3 regions of the Leuconostoc gasicomitatum LMG 18811 genome follow, and region 3 is predicted to be linked to each of the others. Evidence: predicted binding sites of a transcription regulator. Region 3 holds the regulator's gene; each other region holds the start of a gene.

Region 1 (6,600 bases), 170 kb from region 3:
CTGCGTCACTCACACTAACATGTAAGTTATTATCAGCTAAATTATTGTTCATGTCTGATAACATGAGATCAACGATTGCCAAGAGATTTGCTTTTGATAATTGTTCAAATTCAATAATGTCGTCAAAACGATTTAAAAATTCGGGTCGGAAATAATTTTCTAAACGTTGTAATAATTTGTTTTGTGCGTCTAGCTGATTAAATCCCATTGGAACGTTACCAGTATCAGTTGAACCAGCATTTGAAGTCATAATAATAACAGTATCTTTGAAGCTGACAACATGGCCTTGTGCATCAGTCAAGCGACCATCATCTAAAATTTGTAAGAACATATTCATCACATCAGGATGCGCTTTTTCAACTTCATCAATTAAAACGAGTGAATAAGGATGACGTCGTACTTGTTCAGTTAGTTGACCAGCTTCTTCATAACCAACATAGCCAGCTGGGGCACCGATCATTTTAGAAACAGCGTGTTTTTCCATATATTCAGACATATCGAAACGAATTAAGGCATCTTTACTGCCAAACATTTCTTTTGCTAGTTGCTTAGCTAATTCAGTCTTGCCGACACCAGTGGGGCCAACGAATAAGAATGACCCAATTGGACGACCTGATTTTGTTAAACCAATACGATTACGACGAATGGCTTTGGCAACTGTCTGAACGGCAATGTCTTGTCCGACAACATGTTGCGCCAATTGATTATCTAGTTCTTGTAATTGATTAGCCTCATTATCTTTTAAATCGCCAACTGGTATATCTGTTTTATCTTCAATAATTTGAAGAATATCTTTTTCAGTCACAGATTGTGGTTTGAACATCTCTGGGTGCGCTTCAACTTGAGCTTTTTGAGATTCGAGCTGATTGGTTTGATCACGCCAGTAGCTTGCTTTTTCAAAATCTTCTTTGTCAATTGCATCTTGCTTTAATTGATCGGCAGCATCTATTTTTGTTTGAATTGATTTTGGATCGGCAATTGTCATGGTCAAATTTTTACGAGAGCCTGCTTCATCGATTAAATCAATTGCCTTATCCGGTAAAAACCGTTCAGGGACATAACGATCTGATAATTCAACAGCAGCGGTTATGGCATCATCGGTAAAAGTGACATGATGATAGGCCTCATAACGTTGTTGAATACCTTTCAATATTTGGATTGTAGCCTCTTTTGATGGTTCTTCAATTTGAACAGGTTGAAAACGTCGTGCGATTGCGCCATCTTTTTCTATTTTACGATATTCATTTAAGGTCGTGGCACCAATAAGTTGGAATTCGCCACGAGCTAAGGCTGGCTTTAAGATATTACCGGCATCCATACCGCCTTCGGCATTACCAGCGCCCATAATCTCGTGAACTTCATCAATGAACAAAATTACATCATCGTTGTCAGCTACTTCTTTCATTAATTGACGCATACGCGCCTCGAACTGTCCACGCATAGCAGTACCTTGTACCATAGCAGACATAGCTAAACGGATGACGTCTTTAGAACGTAATTTCTCAGGTACTTTGTTTTCAACAATTGCCTGCGCTAAACCTTCAACTACTGCTGTTTTACCTACACCAGGTTCACCAATGAGAACAGGGTTGTTTTTAGTTCGACGGTTAAGTATTTCAATTGTACGAGCGACTTCTAAATCACGGCCAATTACTGGATCAAGCTTACCATCACGTGCTTGTTGTGTGAGGTTAATACCATATTCTTCTAGTAAAGTAGGTCTTTTTTTAGTTTTATCTTTTTTATTCTGTTGTTGGTTAATATTAGCTTGATTATCAGGTTGTGCCGACTGCATTTGTTCGTTCATTGCACGCATCATTTCATCAAAATTAATATTGCCAAATCCAAATGGGTCTTGTGATGCCATAATATTAAGTCGTGTGAGATATTGCACTAAGTCAACAAATCGTTTGTCAGTGATTTCACACGTTTCCTTTCTATAATATAGTCTTAGTATAACACCTTAATATTAAATTACAATTAAAATTAGCACTCTTTTGTTTTGAGTGCTAAAAGAAAATATTGTATACTATATTGTGAGGTGACTAAATGGATTATGAACAATTATTAATCGACTTACGTGATGGTGAAATTGATGAAATTGTTATCACACCAGCAACATTTCCGGCATTTCAAAAAATTTGGCGAGATTTCACATCTCAAAACCGTATTCGAGGCGTCGCGGGAAAACAAGGTAATATTAAATATGTCCGTGCAAATTAATCGGCAGTTAAACGCTTTTTTATGCTACAATATTATAAGTTAAGCATAAAATAAGGTGTGCGCATTTTTTGATAATAGAAAGCACAAAAGGGGCAGCATAGTGGCATTTTCATTTGGACAACGAAACGTCGGTATCGATCTTGGTACGGCCAACACATATGTATATATTGAAGGACGTGGTATTGTTTTGCGTGAACCGTCTGTTGTTGCGCGAAATACACAAACAAACGAAGTAGTTGCTGTGGGTTCAGAAGCAAAAGATATGCTTGGCAGAACACCAGCTAGCATTGCGGCTATTCGGCCGATGCGTGATGGTGTCATTGCAGATTATGATACGACAGTAGCAATGATTCGTTACTATTTACAAAAAGCGTTAGGTGGTCGTATTGGTAAGCCATATGTTACTATTGGTGTGCCTTCAGGTGTAACAGCTGTAGAGCGGCGCGCTGTTATTGATGCTGCTCGTGTTGCAGGTGCTCGTGATGCGTATGTTATTGAAGAACCTTTTGCTGCTGCCGTTGGTGCAGGATTACCCGTTATGGATCCAACAGGTTCTATGGTTGTGGATATGGGTGGTGGAACAACTGACGTTGCCACTATTTCGTTAGGCGGCATTGTGTCGAGTCGCTCAATTCGGATAGCCGGAGATAAACTCGATGAAGCAATTGCTAATTTCGTACGTAATAAATATAATGTGACTATTGGCGAACCAACAGCAGAACGCTTGAAAATTGAAATTGGTGCAGCTTCGTTAGAATTAGCAAGAACATTACCTAATGCATCAGTACGTGGACGAGACTTGTTGACTGGTTTACCAAAAACAATTGATGTCACAGCTGAAGATGTTGCAACATCAATTCAAGAGCCGGTTCAAGAAATTGTCGCTGCAATTCGTGAAACCCTAGAATCTACACAACCTGAACTAGCTGCAGATGTTATTGACCATGGTATGGTATTAACTGGTGGTGGTGCAATGCTGCGTGATATGGATAAAATAATTCAAGAAGCGACAAAGGTGCCAGTCTTAATTGCTAATGAACCGCTTGATGCTGTGGCAATTGGTACAGGTGAAGCATTGAAGTCTATTGACGTGATGCGACAAAGTTAAGTAGCAAATGAGATAAATTGAACACCAGCGTAGCGCTTGCGCTACGCTTTTATTTTTGAAACAAGGGGATACAAAATGCGTAAAATATTTTCGTCGCGCGCTGTTGTAACAATTATTATTTCGCTCATTGTGATTGTGGGGCTGATAGCGGGATCCAATTGGTGGGCAAAGCGAACAAACACACCACCTTTTTTTCAGCGTTTTAGCAATGATTTAGCTGGTGGTGTGAGTCGTATTATTTCAGTACCAACTACAGCTATTGGTCGCTCAGCTAATAGCATTGGTAATTTATTAGATACGTTTGAAGAAAATCGTGAACTAAAATCAAAAATTGATGAATTTGCACAAGATAAGGTGAGACTTCAAACAGTAGAAGAAGAAAATAAAACGCTCAAAAATCAACTGAAGCTCAAAGCAACTTTGACAGATTATAAGACAGTATCCGCGGTCACTATTAGTCGGTCACCAACGACATGGCAGTCTCAGTTGGTTATCAATAAAGGACTGAAATCAGGTCTTAAAAAGGGGATGCCAGTATTGTCTGGTGCTGGCATTATTGGTCGAATAAGTGAGGTAAATACAACTAATTCGAAGGTGGCACTTATATCTGATACAAGTGAAGATGCGAATCGATTTGCGATTACAATTAAGGGTGGTAATGGAGATGTTAATGGCATTGTGACAGACTTTAATCGTGAAAAAAATCAATTAATAATGAGTCAAGTCACATCAGAAAATCAGATTAAAGCTGGAGATTTGGTTGAAACATCGGGATTGGGTGGTGTTATTCCTGCCGGACTTTATGTTGGAAAGGTTTCAAGTGTGACCCGAGATGACTATGGGTTGTCTAAGCAAATTAATATTGAACCAGCGGCTGATTTGGGTAACGTTACAACAGTAGTTGTTGCTGTATCACAGATTGGAGCGCAATAATGGCATTTTGGCAGTTAACACGATTACGAGTTGTATATCCGGTGCTTTTATTTTTTTTATTGTTTGTTGATGGCTCATTAATGGCTGGTATGGGTGGTATTTTGACTGCTTTTCCATGGTACATTCTGCCAACACTCACATTGGTTTGGCTCTTTTATGCTATTCAATTTGAGGTAGATAAAGATATGCCATTTTGGCTGTATGTTATACTCATTGGCATATTATTTGACATGTACTACACAGGTATTTTCGGTACGTATACGTTGGCATTTATTGTAGCAGTTGCTGTGATGAAACAGCTGCACAAAGTACTAGATGAGCGTTTGCTGAGCGGTATAACCATATTTTTGATTGGATTAATTGTTTATCTCGTTGTTACCTATGGTGCTGGATTTATCATTGGCAGTGCAAATGTGAGTTTGGTCACTTTTTTCGTATTTGAAGTGTTACCGACTGCTATTTTGAATATTATTGTAGCCACAATTTGCTACTATCCCACTTGGTCATTATTTCAGTTTTTAAAATAAATATTGACAAAAAAAATAAAAAGACTATAATAAGAAATATATTAAAAAACGTTGAGCAGAAGAGTAGTTTAACATTTTCTTCAGAGAGTTTGCGGGTAATGTGAGCAAATGATTATGTTAAATGAAACACATTTGCGAGTGTGTGATTGAATGAAGTAGATCACATCGGATTTGCCCGTTACCGCATACAGTCTTTTGACTTATTAAGGCATAATCAGTGATGATTGTGTGATAAGAGGTGGCACCGCGTAAAAACGCCCTCTGAATGCATTTGTATTCAGAGGGCGTTTTTGTGTTTGCTATAAAAGACTGACAGAGTAGTTTTGTGTGAACAAAATTAAAATCTGAGGTGGTATCACGCTGACGCGTCCTCTTGCAAAACATTTTGCAAGAGTTTTTTTAATTGAAAGTAACGTAATTAATAATGACGTTTAAAAAAGGAGTAACTGATGAACTATTTTCTAGAATTATTACCGAGTTTATTGTCAGGTTTAAAAATGACATTGGGGGTATTCTTTTTCACAATTATTGGGTCTATCCCATTGGGAATCATTGTATCCCTTGGTATGAAATCTGAATATTTTACGATTCGTTGGCTAATTAATGGGTATATTTGGATTATGCGAGGAACACCATTATTGCTACAATTAATTTTTGTTTATTATGGATTAGGTATGATGGGTATTTCTTTTCCAAGATTCGAAGCAGCTATTATTGCTTTTATTATTAACTATGCGGCCTATTTGGCTGAAATATTCCGTGGTGGGTTGCAATCTGTCCCTCGTGGCCAATATGATGCGGCCAAGGTGTTGGGTTTTACAAAAATACAAACATTTTTTAAAATTGTGCTACCCCAAGTAATTAAAATTGTTGTACCATCCTTTGGCAATGAAGTCATTAACCTGGTTAAAGATACGTCATTAGTATACGTTATTGGGTTAGGAGATATTCTACGGGCAGGTAATATCGCTGCCAGCCGTGATGTGACATTAATTCCTTATTTGCTCGTTGGATTAATTTATCTTATCATGACGGCGATTGTAACTGTACTATTGCGACGTACCGAAAAACGTTTAAATATTTGGAGATAAGCAATGTTAGAAATTAAAAAATTAACTAAAACATATAATAATAATACTATTTTTAGGGATTTGGATTTAACTGTCTCCGATGGTGAGGTACTTAGTATTGTTGGTCCTTCTGGTATCGGAAAGACAACTTTGATTAAAATATTAGCTGGTTTAGAGACTGCAGATGCCGGTGAAGTGACCCTAAATAGTGAACGCTTACCAGTTGATGGGACACGTACAGACGCTAAAGTTGGTTTGATTTTTCAAGATTTTAATCTTTTTCCAAATTATACGGTGTTAGACAATATTATTCTGGCGCCCATTAATGTTAATAAAATTGATAAAGCAACGGCCAAAGATCAAGCACGCAGTATTCTTGACACATTGGGCATGTTAAACAAAGCGGAATTGTATCCTTTTCAATTATCCGGAGGACAAAAGCAGCGTGCAGCAATTGCGCGAGCGTTAGCGATGGATCCACAAATTTTAGCGTATGATGAACCAACGAGTGGACTAGATGAAGCATCAACTAAGCAAGTTGCTGAAATTGTTAAAACATTGAAACACCGTGGTGTGACACAACTTATTATTACACATGATCAATTTTTTGCGGAAATAGTATCAGATCGTGTCTTTGATTTTTCAAAGGAGGTAGCACGTTAATGGTGAGCATGAAGAAAAAAATAGTTGTGAATGCAATTATTGGTTTGCTGTTTTTCGGTATAGTTGTGTGGCTTGC
Region 2 (6,600 bases), 410 kb from region 3:
AAGACACTGGTAATTATACATTAGATGGTCATGGGGACATCATGGTTAGCTTTGTAACACCGGATAGTTATAGTAATCAAGAACTAGCCTATTTAGATAATTAAAGAATCTTGTAAATTTTCAGAAAGCTGCGTGTAATTTTTACGATTAAAGCGTGTAAAGTGTAATGAAAGCGTTTACTTTCTTTCATAACTAGCGTATACTAGTAAATGTAAATGATAGTACAATATATTATCATGAAAGCGTTTACAATTTGAGAGTACTCCGTTATAATCAATAGGTAAACAATTTATGTAGAAGGAGATTATCGATGGTTAATCTTATTGTTGCCAGTCATGGTGACTTTGCAAAAGGCATTTTAATGTCAGGTTCAATGATTTTCGGAGAACAAAAAAACGTCGAAGTCGTCACGTTTCAACCCACAGAGGGACCAGACGATTTAGATAAGCATTATCAAGAAGCATTAGCAAAGTTTGATAATGATGATGACACATTGTTTTTGGTCGATTTATGGGGAGGATCACCGTTCAACCGAGCTAGCTTAATTCAAAAGCAAGATGCAGAACATAAAGCAATTGTTGCTGGTTTGAATTTGCCCATGCTTATTGAAGCATATGGTGGTCGACTTGGGATGAACACAGCGGCCGATTTGGCCAAGTATTTAGTACCAGTTGCCAAAGATGGTGTTCGTTCTGTTCCAGAAGCGGAAGAAGAGAAGCCAAAGGCGGTTGTAAAAGCTGACGCAACAGCTGGCTTAAAAGCAGGTCACATCAATATAAAATTAGTACGGTTAGACACACGACTGTTACACGGTCAGGTTGCAACTGCTTGGACACCAGATTCAAAAGCAAACCGTATTATTGTTGTTTCCGATGCAGTTGCTCACGACGAATTGCGTAAGAGTTTGATTCAACAAGCTGCACCTAACGGAGTTCAAGCTAATATCGTACCAATTAGTAAAATGGTAGAGGTTGCTTCTGATGACCGCTTAGGTGGTGTTGATGCGTTCTTATTGTTTGAAACAGTGGAGGATGTGCTAAGAGCCGTAGAAGGTGGTGTGCCAATTAAATCGCTGAACGTTGGTTCTATGGCACATTCAGAAGGCAAAACGATGGTTAACAAAGTGTTGTCAATGGATAAAACAGATGTTGCAGCCTTTGAGAAGTTGCGTGACATGGGCGTTGTGTTCGATGTTCGTAAGGTACCAAGTGATAACAGTGCGAACTTGTTTGATTTAATTAAGAAAGCTAACGTTAAGTAATTTAAAAAACGTTTATTAGGAAAGGTGTTTAAACTATGTCTATAATCGCAATGGTTTTAGTCGTAATCATTGCCTTCTTTGCAGGTATGGAAGGTATTTTGGATGAATTTCAAATTCATCAACCATTGGTTTCGGCAACATTAATTGGATTGGTTACTGGTCATTTAACAGCAGGAATTATGCTAGGTGGTTCATTACAAATGATCGCCCTTGGTTGGGCCAACATTGGTGCCGCTGTGGCACCAGATATTGCGCTAGCCTCAGTTGCTTCGTCAATTATCATGGTTAAAGGTGGTAACTTTACGTCAACTGGTATTGGTGTTGCCGTTGCTTCAGCTATTCCATTGGCTGTTGCTGGTTTGTTCCTAACCATGATTGTTCGTACAATCGCTGTTGGTTTGACCCATGGCGCTGATGCGGCAGCCAAGGAGGGTAAGTATCAGACCATTGAACGCTTACATTTGGTTGGTATCTTGCTACAAGGTTTGCGTATTGCTATTCCGGCTGGTTTGTTAATTGCTATTCCAGCTTCTGCAGTGCAAGCGGCACTAACTGCAATGCCTGCTTGGCTTACCGGTGGTATGACAATCGGTGGTGGTATGGTTGTTGCGGTTGGTTATGCAATGGTTATTAATATGATGGCAACACGTGAAGTATGGCCATTCTTTGCTATTGGCTTTGCCTTGGCTGCTGTTAGTCAGTTAACATTAATTGCTCTTGGTGCCATTGGTGTTTCACTTGCTTTGATTTACATCAATCTATCAAAGATGGGTGGCAATAATGGCGGTGGTTCAAATGGCGGTAATTCGGGTGATCCGGTTGGCGACATTTTGAACCAGTATTAGAAGGGAGCGATACGATGACTGAAAAGATTGAACTAACACGTAATGATCGTTTGTCTGTCGCATGGCGTTCACAATTTTTACAGGGTTCATGGAACTACGAACGTATGCAAAACGTCGGCTGGGCGTATACTTTAATTCCAGCTATTAAAAAGTTATACACAACAAAAGAAGACCGTACAGCCGCTTTGAAGCGACACTTGGAATTCTTTAATACTCATCCATATGTTGCTTCACCTATTATTGGTGTGACGTTGGCTTTGGAAGAAGAACGTGCCAACGGTGCTGCAATTGATGATACTGCGATTCAAGGTGTTAAAATTGGTATGATGGGTCCTTTGGCCGGTATTGGCGATCCAGTCTTCTGGTTCACCGTTCGTCCTATATTAGGGGCACTGGGTGCTTCATTAGCACTTTCAGGAAACATATTGGGTCCAATCTTGTTCTTTGTTTTGTGGAACCTGATCCGTATGTCATTTATCTGGTATACACAAGAATTTGGTTACCGCGCTGGATCTGCTATTACACAGGATCTTTCAGGTGGCTTGTTGAAGGATATTACTAAGGGAGCGTCAATTCTTGGTATGTTTATCCTAGCAGTCTTAGTGGAACGTTGGGTTTCGATTAAATTTGCTGTTTCATTGCCAGCTAAGAAACTAGCCGAAGGTGCTTACATTAACTTCCCTAATGGTTCAGTTACTGGTGGTAAATTACAACAAATATTGGCCGATCAAGCTTCTGGATTGTCTCTGACAAAGATGGCACCCAATACGTTGCAAGCTAACTTAGATAGCTTGATTCCTGGATTGATGGGCTTGTTGTTAACATTCTTGGCTATGTGGTTGCTTAAGAAAAAAGTTTCACCAATTGTTATGATTATAGGCATCTTTATCTTTGGTATCTTGATGCGTGTACTTCACATTATGTAATTTAATAATTGAATTAATAAAGTGCGCTCGCCAATTTGACGAGCGCCTTTGTACATATTGCTTGTTTAAATAATTGTTGTCATGATACAAACAAGCATAGAAAAAAGGGGGACAAATAAATGGTACAATCTCTGAATAAAAAGGTAGAAATCACTGCGCAAGGCATCTCCTTTTTGGGTATTGGCGCACAATATGGTAAGTTCTTAATTGGTGACAAAGCTTTTGAATTTTTCAATGACAATAATGTTGATGATTTTATTCAAATTCCCTGGGATAACATCACAGCCGTGTACACCAGTGTATCTTCAAATAATAAAGTGAGTCGGCGTTTTCGAATAGAAACTGATAAAGGCAAGTTTGATTTTTCGTCAGCAGAATCTGGTCGATTATTAAAAACAGCACGTGGGCATATTGGAAATGATAAAATACTAAAAAATCCAACAGTTCTAAAGCGATTATCGATGATGTTTAAGAAGAAAAACAAGAAGGGCGTTTAATGAAATTATTGCAGAAATTTCAAGTTGTACGTTATTTAACAATTGTTATTGCCTTAGAAATTGTCGCGGTGAGTATTAATTTTTTCTATGTACCAGCGAAAGTTGCTGCAGGCGGTGCGACAGGTTTTGCCATCTTGATGTATGAGTTAGTTGGTTTTGACAGAGCAATCACAGTTTTGGTTGTCAATTTACTGATGATTATCTTGGCGGCGATCTTTTTAGATCGTGGCACAACTGCTCGTATTACGTTTGGTAGTTTAGTATTACCAATATTATTAAAATTAACACCAAGTTTTCAAATATTGACAGATCGGACTTTTGCAGTATTAGTTGGTGGGACCATTTTTGCCATAGGCGTTGCAATGCTTTATCGTGTTGATGCTTCTAGTGGTGGAACAGCCGTGCCACCTATGATTTTAAAAAAATACTTTAGAATTGCGCCGGCATTATCACTATTAGTTATTGATACCGTTGTGTCTCTTGGCAACTTATTAACAGAGGGACTCGGGGCATTAATATTGGCAATGTTTTCTTTGATCATTACAGCAGCCGTAATGAACTACATAGAAACAGGATTAGATCGTCGCAAGATGATTTATATTACGAGTAATGCACGCATCGAAGATGTGAAAGTCTATTTAACTGAAAATGAAACTAGTTATACGGTGATGGGTGTACATGGTGGCTATACAGGCGATGCGCGTGAAATGTTGATGGTTATCTTAGATAACCATGAATATAATCATTTAGTGCGCGGCCTGCATGCAGTAGATCCGCAAGCGTTCATAATTGCATATGACATAAGCGAAGCACATGGTGGGACATTTGTGTAATTAAAAGTATCACTATAAATGTGATAAAAAGCGCTTCAAATTAGTGAGATAAAACCTAACCAATTTGAGACGCTTTTTATTGACAATAAATGCCAAAGTGATATACTTAAAGTTGTATTTAGCACTCAATTAAAAAGAGTGCTAAAACTAAAAATCGGAGGTGTTTTCTCATGTTAAAGCCATTAGGTGATCGCGTGATTATTGAAGTAACAGAAGCTGCAGAACAAACGGTTGGTGGCATTGTGTTAGCAAATAATGCTAAGGATAAGCCAGTAACTGGTAAGATTGTTGCTGCAGGCACAGGATATGTATTAAATGATGGGTCTGTTCGTGAATTAGCAGTTAAAATTAACGACGAAGTATTGTTTGACAAGTATGCAGGACAAGAAGTATCCTTTGAGGGTACAGATTACCTCGCACTCCATGAAAAAGATATTGTTGCAATTGTAGAATAAATAACACAAATAATCGACGTCAAAAATTAGTATTAAATAAAAAATTCTAAAGAGGTATTTTAATAATGGCTAAAGAATTAAAGTTTTCAGAAGATGCACGTTCAAAGATGAAGGCTGGCGTTGATAAGCTAGCTGACACAGTTAAGACGACAATTGGGCCTAAGGGACGTAATGTTGTTTTGGAACAGTCATATGGCGCACCAACCATTACAAATGATGGTGTCACAATTGCCAAAGCGATCGAACTTGAAGATCACTTTGAAAATATGGGTGCAAAGCTGGTGGCTGAAGTTGCTTCAAAAACAAATGATATTGCTGGTGACGGCACAACAACGGCTACTGTTTTAACACAAGCAATTGTGGCTGAAGGTTTAAAGAACGTGACTGCTGGCGCTAATCCAGTTGGCATACGTACCGGAATTGAAAAGGCTACTGCTGCAGCTGTTAAAAAGTTGCATGAAATGTCACATACGGTTAGCACAAAAGCAGAAATTGCACAAATTGCATCAATTTCTGCTTCTAATGAAGAAGTTGGCGAATTGATTGCTGAAGCCATGGATAAAGTTGGCAATGATGGTGTGATCACAATCGAAGAATCAAAGGGTATCGAAACAACCTTAGATGTTGTTGAGGGTATGCAATTTGATCGTGGTTATATGTCACAGTACATGGTGACCGATAACGATAAAATGGAAGCCAACTTGGATAACCCATATATCTTGATCACAGATAAAAAGATTAGCAATATTCAAGATGTTTTGCCAGTATTGCAGAGTGTTGTTGAACAAGGCCGTGCATTGTTGATTATTGCTGATGATATTACTGGTGAGGCTTTGCCAACACTCGTTTTGAACAAGATGCGTGGCACATTCAGCGTTGTTGCAGTTAAGGCGCCAGGCTTTGGTGATCGTCGTAAAGCCCAATTAGAAGATATCGCAGTTTTGACTGGTGGTACTGTCATTACTGAAGATCTTGGTTTGAACTTGAAAGATGTTACTATTGATCAACTTGGACAAGCAAGTAAGGTTAATGTTTCAAAGGATAACACAACAATTGTTGAAGGTTCGGGTGACAAAAATGCGGTTGCCACACGTGTAGACATTATCAAGCAACAAATTGCTGAAACAACTTCTGACTTTGATCGTGAAAAGTTACAAGAACGTTTGGCAAAGTTGGCTGGTGGTGTTGCGGTTATCAACGTGGGTGCTGCAACTGAAACTGAATTAAAAGAACGCAAGTATCGTATTGAAGATGCTTTGAATGCCACACGTGCCGCTGTTGAAGAAGGTTTCGTTTCTGGTGGTGGTACAGCGCTAGTTAACGCTATTTCAGCTGTGACTGCTTTGTCAGAAGAAGGTGATGTTCAAACTGGTATTAATACTGTTATTAAGGCCTTAGAAGCGCCAGTTCGTCAAATTGTTGAAAATGCTGGTTTTGAAGGATCAGTGATTGTTAATAAGTTGAAAGAACAAGTTGAAGGCTTTGGTTACAATGCCGCAACAAACGAATGGGTAGATATGATTGCAGCTGGTATTGTTGATCCAACTAAAGTAACGCGTTCAGCTTTGCAAAATGCTGCATCAGTGTCAGCTTTGTTGCTAACAACAGAAGCCGTTGTAGCTGAGTTACCAAGTGATGATTCTGTACCAGCCATGCCACAAGGTGGTATGCCAGGTATGATGTAATTTAATTTTAGTTTTATTGTTGTCATTAATTATAAATATTTTAAAAACGGGTGCTAGGTTATGATACGTAGCACCCGTTTTTTGTATATAGCAGATTA
Region 3 (6,600 bases):
CTGGGTAAAGCTACAAAACTAATAGATGAACTGCAAACAAGGCCTAAACAGTATGTTGGTAGTATCACATTAGGCTTTGCAACAGAAACAGAAGATTTAGATGGTGAGGTAATATCAAAAGTTGATATTGATGTGCCGTTTACTGATGCTGCAATTGATACTGCTATAGCTAATTTAAATGGCGCTATAAAACAAGTGCCGCCTATGTTTTCAGCTGTTAAAGTTGGTGGTAAACGACTTTATGAATATGCGAGAGCAGGAGAAGATGTAACAAGACCAATTCGAGAAGCGTTAATTTATGATTACAAACGTATTGGTGCCACGATTTATGAAAATAAGCAACAACATTTTGATTTTGAGGCAACTGTTTCCAAGGGAACTTATATTCGAACTTTAGCAGTGGATACTGGTTTGCAGCTTGGTGTTCCTGCGACAATGAGCAGTCTGACACGCACAATGGGCAGTGGTATAACAATCGCGCATGCTGCGAATTTAGATGACATTGCTACCATTGCACAATCAGAATTATTAAAACTAATCATACCAATAAAGGATGTACTGACGTGGCCGACAAAAGCGCTATCAGATGATGAATGGTTTGCTGTTAAAAATGGTCAAAAGATAGCAACGTGGCCTGCAAGTGATACTTATTTGCAACTCACCTATCATGATGATGTTAAAGCGGTGTATGCTTATAATAAAGAAGATAACGTCTGGCAATCGCGCTACGTGTTTACGAATGAATAATAATGATTAAAGTAATTAAATTGCATTATCCAATCTTAAAGAAAATAATACCAGACCCAACACCACAGGTTGTTGCCATGGGTTTTTTTGATGGTGTACATTTGGGGCATCAAGCCGTTATTAAGCAGGCTAAACTTGAAGCTGATAAACAAGGTGTACCTCTTGCAGTGCTAACCTATGATCCGCAACCAATTGTTGTATTTGAAATGCTGACACAGCCTTTACGTTACTTAACATCAATTAATCAAAAAGCAGCATTATTAGCTGACCTTGGCGTTAATACAATGTATGTCATGCAATTCACTTCACAATTGGCGAAATTGGCACCACAAGAATTTGTTAATCAAGTTATTATGCGTTTAAATCCAGTAACCGTGGTGGGCGGATTTGATCATGTATATGGCGGAGATGTTAGTATAGCAGATATGGATCATTTACCTCAATATGCAAAGAAACGTTTTAATGTTGTATCAGTTTCAGAATTGGATGTTAATAACCAAAAAATTGGTTCGTCGTCTATCCGAAAGGCACTAGAACTAGGCAGCATGAATATTGTGAATAGCCAACTTGGGCGTATTCATCAGACAACTGGTTTAGTAATACATGGTGAAGCACGTGGTCGTGAACTAGGCTTCCCAACAGTTAACATTAAGACACCAGAATTAGAATGGCTGCCCACTATTGGAATTTATGCAGTTAAAATAATGATTGGTGATGATTGGCACTTAGGAATGGCTAGTATAGGTCGCAATATCACATTTGGCGACGCGCGGCCAATTACTGTTGAAATAAATATATTAGATTTTAATCAGCAGGTATATGGCGAAAATGTCACGGTTAATTGGTATAATTATCTTCGAGGTGAAGTAAAGTTTACGAATATACCAGAATTAGTAACGCAACTAAAAAAAGATGAAATTGCTACGAGACAATATTTTGATGCACTTAACTAATGTTAAGTGTGTTTTTTTTAGCACTCTTAAAAAAGAGTGCTAAAAAGCTTGCAATATTTTTGAAAAGGTGTATTATTATAGATGTTAGCAGTGAGTGTTATTGAGTGCTAAAATGGAGGTGGTGGCATGCTAACAGAACGACAAAAATTAATTTTAAGTGCCATCATTTACGAATACACACAAACAGCGCATGCGGTCGGTTCAAAGAGTCTTCAGGAACAACTTAATATTAAAGTGAGTTCTGCTACAATTCGTAACGAAATGGCGGCTTTAGAATCAGCAGCATTGATTAAAAAATTACATACATCTGCTGGACGCGTACCATCACGAGCTGGATATAGATATTATCTAGATAATTTGATGATGGCACGTGTGGCTACACAACAAGATATTGCTTTGGTCATGCAATCTTTTCGTGGTAATTTTCATGAAATAGATGACTTACTGGATGAGTCAGCCCGAACCTTGTCACAACTTACTGGGGCAACGGTGCTAATTTTAAAACCAGAACGTTTAAATATAGTTGTTTCCGGGTTTCGTTTGGTACCATTAGAAAATCAGCAATTGATTGCGGTATTGGTAACTAATGACGGGAAAGTAACGAGTCAAACATTTAAACTACCTCGAGAATTGGCGGTTTCATCATTAGATAGTATGATTAAATACATCAATGACCAGACTAATGGGAGACCTGTTTTGGAAGTTTTACAGATGATGCAGTCGGATGAACTACCAACACAAATGAGCCGAATGATTAAAACGCCAGCAGCATTCTTACAATTATTTGGGGATGTGTTAGCAAGATCAATTGGCGATAAAGTGCACATTGGTGGCCGGTTAAATGTGTTGGATTTTAGTGATGATGATCAAAACACGAAAAACGTTAAGCAACTATTAGAGTTTCTAACTTCTGCAGCTGATGTTCGTCGAGTCGCCACAACCACAGCACATCATGTCACCATTAAAATTGCTAAAGAAATCGATGAACCATTATTAAAGTCCTTTAGCTTAATTACAAGGGCATTCACTGTACCGAATCAAGGAGATGGCGTCATTGCCTTATTAGGTCCGATTCGTATGAGTTATGCACGTAATGTCTTGTTAATGGATGCATTTGGTGAAGCATTGAGTCAAAAAATGATTGAGTATACATAAATTAGGAGGTCACTTACGTGGCAGATGAAACTGAAAACAAACTAAAAGATGACAAAATAACAGAAGATAGTGATACTACAGCAAGTAATGCTACATCAGTAGAAGAGATGATTGAAGATGAAAATGTTGTGCAGGAAGAAATAGATCCTAAGCAAACTGAGCTTAATGAAGCCTTAGCGCGTGTCTCAAGCTTGGAAGATCAATTACTTCGTTCACAGGCTGAAATCCAAAATATGCAGCAACGACATGCACGTGAAATTCAAAATGTGCATAAGTATGATGGACAAAAATTGGCTAGTGCAGTGTTACCAGCAGTTGATAATTTAGAACGTGCGTTGTTGGTTGAATCTGAAGATGCAGTTGCACAACAAATTAAAACTGGGGTTGAAATGACATTAAAAACGTTGGTGCAAGCTTTAACTGACAATGGTATTTCTGCAACTGGTGAAGTTGGTGAAACATTTGATCCCACAAAACATCAAGCGATTCAAAGTGTTGATTCAGATGATGTCGACTCAGACCAAATTGCATCTGTTTTGCAAAAAGGGTATATACTACAAGATCGTGTGCTACGTCCAGCAATGGTGGCAGTGGCTAAATAATTGCAGTATTATTAATTTTAAATAATGATAATGTTATGGTGATTCAGCACAACGCACTACACCTAAAAAAGACAAAATTAAACTTAAATGTAAAGGAAGAATAAATTCATGTCAAAGATAATCGGTATTGATTTAGGAACTACAAACTCAGCAGTGGCTGTTCTTGAAGGTGGGGAACCAAAAATTATTACAAACCCCGATGGTGGTCGTACAACACCATCAGTTGTTTCATTTAAAAATGGTGAAAACCAAGTTGGAGATGTTGCTAAGCGACAGGCTATAACAAACCCAGATACTATTATTTCAATTAAGTCACATATGGGTGATGCTAATTATAAAGTTAACGTTGATGGCAAGGACTATACACCACAAGAAATTTCAGCAATGATTTTGCAATATATTAAAGGCTATGCTGAAGATTATTTAGGTGAAAAAGTTGATAAAGCTGTTATTACTGTACCAGCATACTTCAATGATGCTCAGCGTCAAGCAACAAAGGATGCTGGTAAGATCGCTGGATTAGAAGTTGAGCGTATTATAAATGAACCAACTGCAGCAGCTTTAGCATATGGCTTAGATAAGCTAGATAAGAATGAAAAGATTTTAGTTTATGATTTGGGTGGTGGTACATTTGATGTATCTATCCTTGAATTAGGCGATGGTGTGTTTGAAGTTTTGTCAACTAATGGTGATACACATCTTGGTGGTGATGACTTTGATAATGCAGTTATTGATTATTTAGCAGCACAATTCAAGTCTGATAATGGTGTCGATTTAAAGTCAGACAAATTAGCGTTGCAACGCTTGAAGGATGCTGCTGAATCAGCAAAAAAGACTTTGTCATCAGCAACTGAAGCACAAATTGATTTGCCATTTATTGCCTCAGGTGAACAAGGCCCATTGCATTTGCAAACGTCATTATCACGTGCTAAGTTTAACGAGATTACAGCTAGTTTGGTAAAGAAAGCTGAACAACCAGTTTTGAACGCTTTGAAAGATGCTGGTTTGTCATTTTCAGATATCGATGAAGTTATTTTAAATGGTGGATCAACTCGTATTCCAGCCGTTCAAGATTCTGTTAAAAAGTTAACTGGTAAGGAACCTAACCATTCAATTAACCCAGATGAGGCAGTTGCTTTAGGCGCTGCTGTTCAAGGTGGTGTGATTACTGGGGATGTGAAAGACGTTGTATTGTTAGATGTAACACCATTGTCACTTGGTATCGAAACAATGGGTGGTGTATTCACAAAGTTAATCGACCGTAACACAACAATTCCAACATCAAAGTCTCAAGTTTTCTCAACCGCTGCTGATAATCAACCAGCTGTAGATATTCATGTGCTACAAGGTGAACGCTCAATGGCTACGGATAACAAGACACTTGGTCGTTTCCAATTGTCAGACATTCCTGCAGCACAACGTGGTGTACCACAAATCGAAGTAACGTTTGATATTGATCGTAATGGTATTGTGTCTGTTTCTGCTAAAGATTTAGGCACACAGAAAGAACAAAAAATCACTATCCAAGCTGCAGGCGGTTTGTCAGATGATGAAATTGAGCAAATGATGAATGATGCTAAGGCTAATGAAGAAGCTGATGCAAAAAAGAAGGAATCAGTTGATACACGTAATGAAGCGGATCAATTGATCTTCTCTACAGAGAAGACTTTGGAAGAAGTTGGCGATAAGTTGGGTGATGACGATAAAAAGGCAACACAAGATGCATTGGAAGCTTTGAAAAAGGCAAAGGAAGATGCAGCAGCTGATGATGCTGATTTAACAGAATTGAAGACTAAGTCTGAAGAATTAGGAAAAGCAGCCCAAGAATTGGCTATGAAGTTGTATCAGCAAGCAGCGCCACAAGAAGGTGCTGAAGGTGAAGCTAAACCAGCTGATGATAATACAGTAGATGGCGATTTCGAAGAAGTTGATCCTGATAAGAAGAAGGACTGATAGCGTTTTATTAATAAATATCAAGCGAACCGCATTCAATTGAGTGCGGTTTGTGTACATAATATTATAAGGAGTGGGTAAGTGAATAATACAGAATTCTATGATCGTCTTGGTGTGGAAAAAAATGCCAGTCAAGATGATATAAAAAAAGCATACCGTAAATTATCTAAAAAATACCATCCAGATTTGAATCATGATGCCGGTGCGGAAGAAAAGTATAAAGAAGTCCAAGAAGCTTTTGAAACTTTAGGGACTGAACAAAAGCGTGCACAGTATGACCAATTCGGACCAGCAGGAGCCAATGGTGGCTTTGGTGGGCAAGGTGGACCTGGTGGTTATCAACAGCAGGGCGGATTTGGTGATTTTTCTGATTTGGGAGATATTTTTAGTCAAATGTTTGGCGGTGGTTTTGATCCAAACCGTCCACGCAAAGGACAAGATTTACAGTATCGTATGCATCTGAGTTTTGAAGAGGCAGTGTTTGGTAAAGAAGAAACCATTAAATTTAATCGTGGTGATGGTCCTCATGAAATTAAAGTGACAGTGCCAGCAGGCGTTGAAACGGGTCAACAAATGCGATTGTCTGAACAAGGCGAAGCAGGCGCTAATGGCGGACCACGAGGTGATTTATTTGTGGTGTTCCAAGTTTCACCGTCTAAAGATGGATTTGAGCGTGATGGGGCAGATATTTATTTAGAGCAAGCTATTGATTTTGTTCAAGCGGCACTAGGTACTGAAATGCAGGTTAAATCAGTTCATGGCGATGTTAATTTGAAAATTCCTGCTGGTACACAAACAGGTACACGCTTCCGCTTACGTGGAAAGGGTGCCCCACGTCTGCGGGGGACAGGTCATGGAGATCAATACGTCGTTGTGAAATTGGATGTACCGACAAAGCTAAATAGAGATCAAAAAAAGGCGTTAGAAGCTTATCAAGAAGCAACTGACGGTACCAAAAAGAAGAGCTTTTTTGACAAATTATAAAGATTAGATGTGTCGTATGATCCTACACATTTATTTCTATGTTAATTGGTAGTTTTTGTTATAAAGAAAGCACCTATACCATGTGGTATAGGTGCTTTTATGAGCTCTAATTTTTAGAGGACTTTTGATAAATATATTTAGTCAATATATTTTGTTTCATCATTAACTTCCCACGGCGCCTTTAAATCAATGTGATCGTAGTACAG

What was found. Region 3 encodes HrcA, which represses chaperone genes, less so after heat shock. Its sites were predicted from a motif close to TTAGCACTCNNNNNNNNNGAGTGCTAA; they were not measured.
Region 1: a site for HrcA is predicted at 1,987-2,013, ahead of LEGAS_RS03200 (ATP-dependent Clp protease ATP-binding subunit). Genes of this name have one in related genera too.
Region 2: a site for HrcA is predicted at 4,481-4,507, ahead of groES (co-chaperone GroES). Genes of this name have one in related genera too.

What each region holds. Positions count from the first base shown of each region.
Region 1 is NC_014319.1:651,639-658,238, forward strand. It holds gene LEGAS_RS03200 (ATP-dependent Clp protease ATP-binding subunit) at 1-1,867, opposite strand, end outside; gene LEGAS_RS10035 (hypothetical protein) at 2,050-2,223, shown strand; gene LEGAS_RS03205 (rod shape-determining protein) at 2,324-3,331, shown strand; gene mreC (rod shape-determining protein MreC) at 3,407-4,264, shown strand; gene mreD (rod shape-determining protein MreD) at 4,264-4,791, shown strand; T-box leader at 4,834-5,056, shown strand; gene LEGAS_RS03220 (amino acid ABC transporter permease) at 5,241-5,882, shown strand; gene LEGAS_RS03225 (amino acid ABC transporter ATP-binding protein) at 5,886-6,524, shown strand; gene LEGAS_RS03230 (amino acid ABC transporter substrate-binding protein) at 6,524-6,600, shown strand, end outside.
Region 2 is NC_014319.1:415,174-421,773, forward strand. It holds gene LEGAS_RS02060 (type I phosphomannose isomerase catalytic subunit) at 1-104, shown strand, start outside; gene LEGAS_RS02065 (mannose/fructose/sorbose PTS transporter subunit IIA) at 311-1,261, shown strand; gene LEGAS_RS02070 (PTS mannose/fructose/sorbose transporter subunit IIC) at 1,297-2,106, shown strand; gene LEGAS_RS02075 (PTS system mannose/fructose/sorbose family transporter subunit IID) at 2,121-3,032, shown strand; gene LEGAS_RS02080 (DUF956 family protein) at 3,152-3,529, shown strand; gene LEGAS_RS02085 (YitT family protein) at 3,529-4,362, shown strand; gene groES (co-chaperone GroES) at 4,533-4,817, shown strand; gene groL (chaperonin GroEL) at 4,883-6,502, shown strand.
Region 3 is NC_014319.1:825,545-832,144, forward strand. It holds gene truB (tRNA pseudouridine(55) synthase TruB) at 1-747, shown strand, start outside; gene ribF (riboflavin biosynthesis protein RibF) at 750-1,700, shown strand; gene hrcA (heat-inducible transcriptional repressor HrcA) at 1,827-2,855, shown strand; gene grpE (nucleotide exchange factor GrpE) at 2,873-3,457, shown strand; gene dnaK (molecular chaperone DnaK) at 3,566-5,410, shown strand; gene LEGAS_RS04040 (DnaJ C-terminal domain-containing protein) at 5,492-6,394, shown strand; gene def (peptide deformylase) at 6,532-6,600, opposite strand, start outside.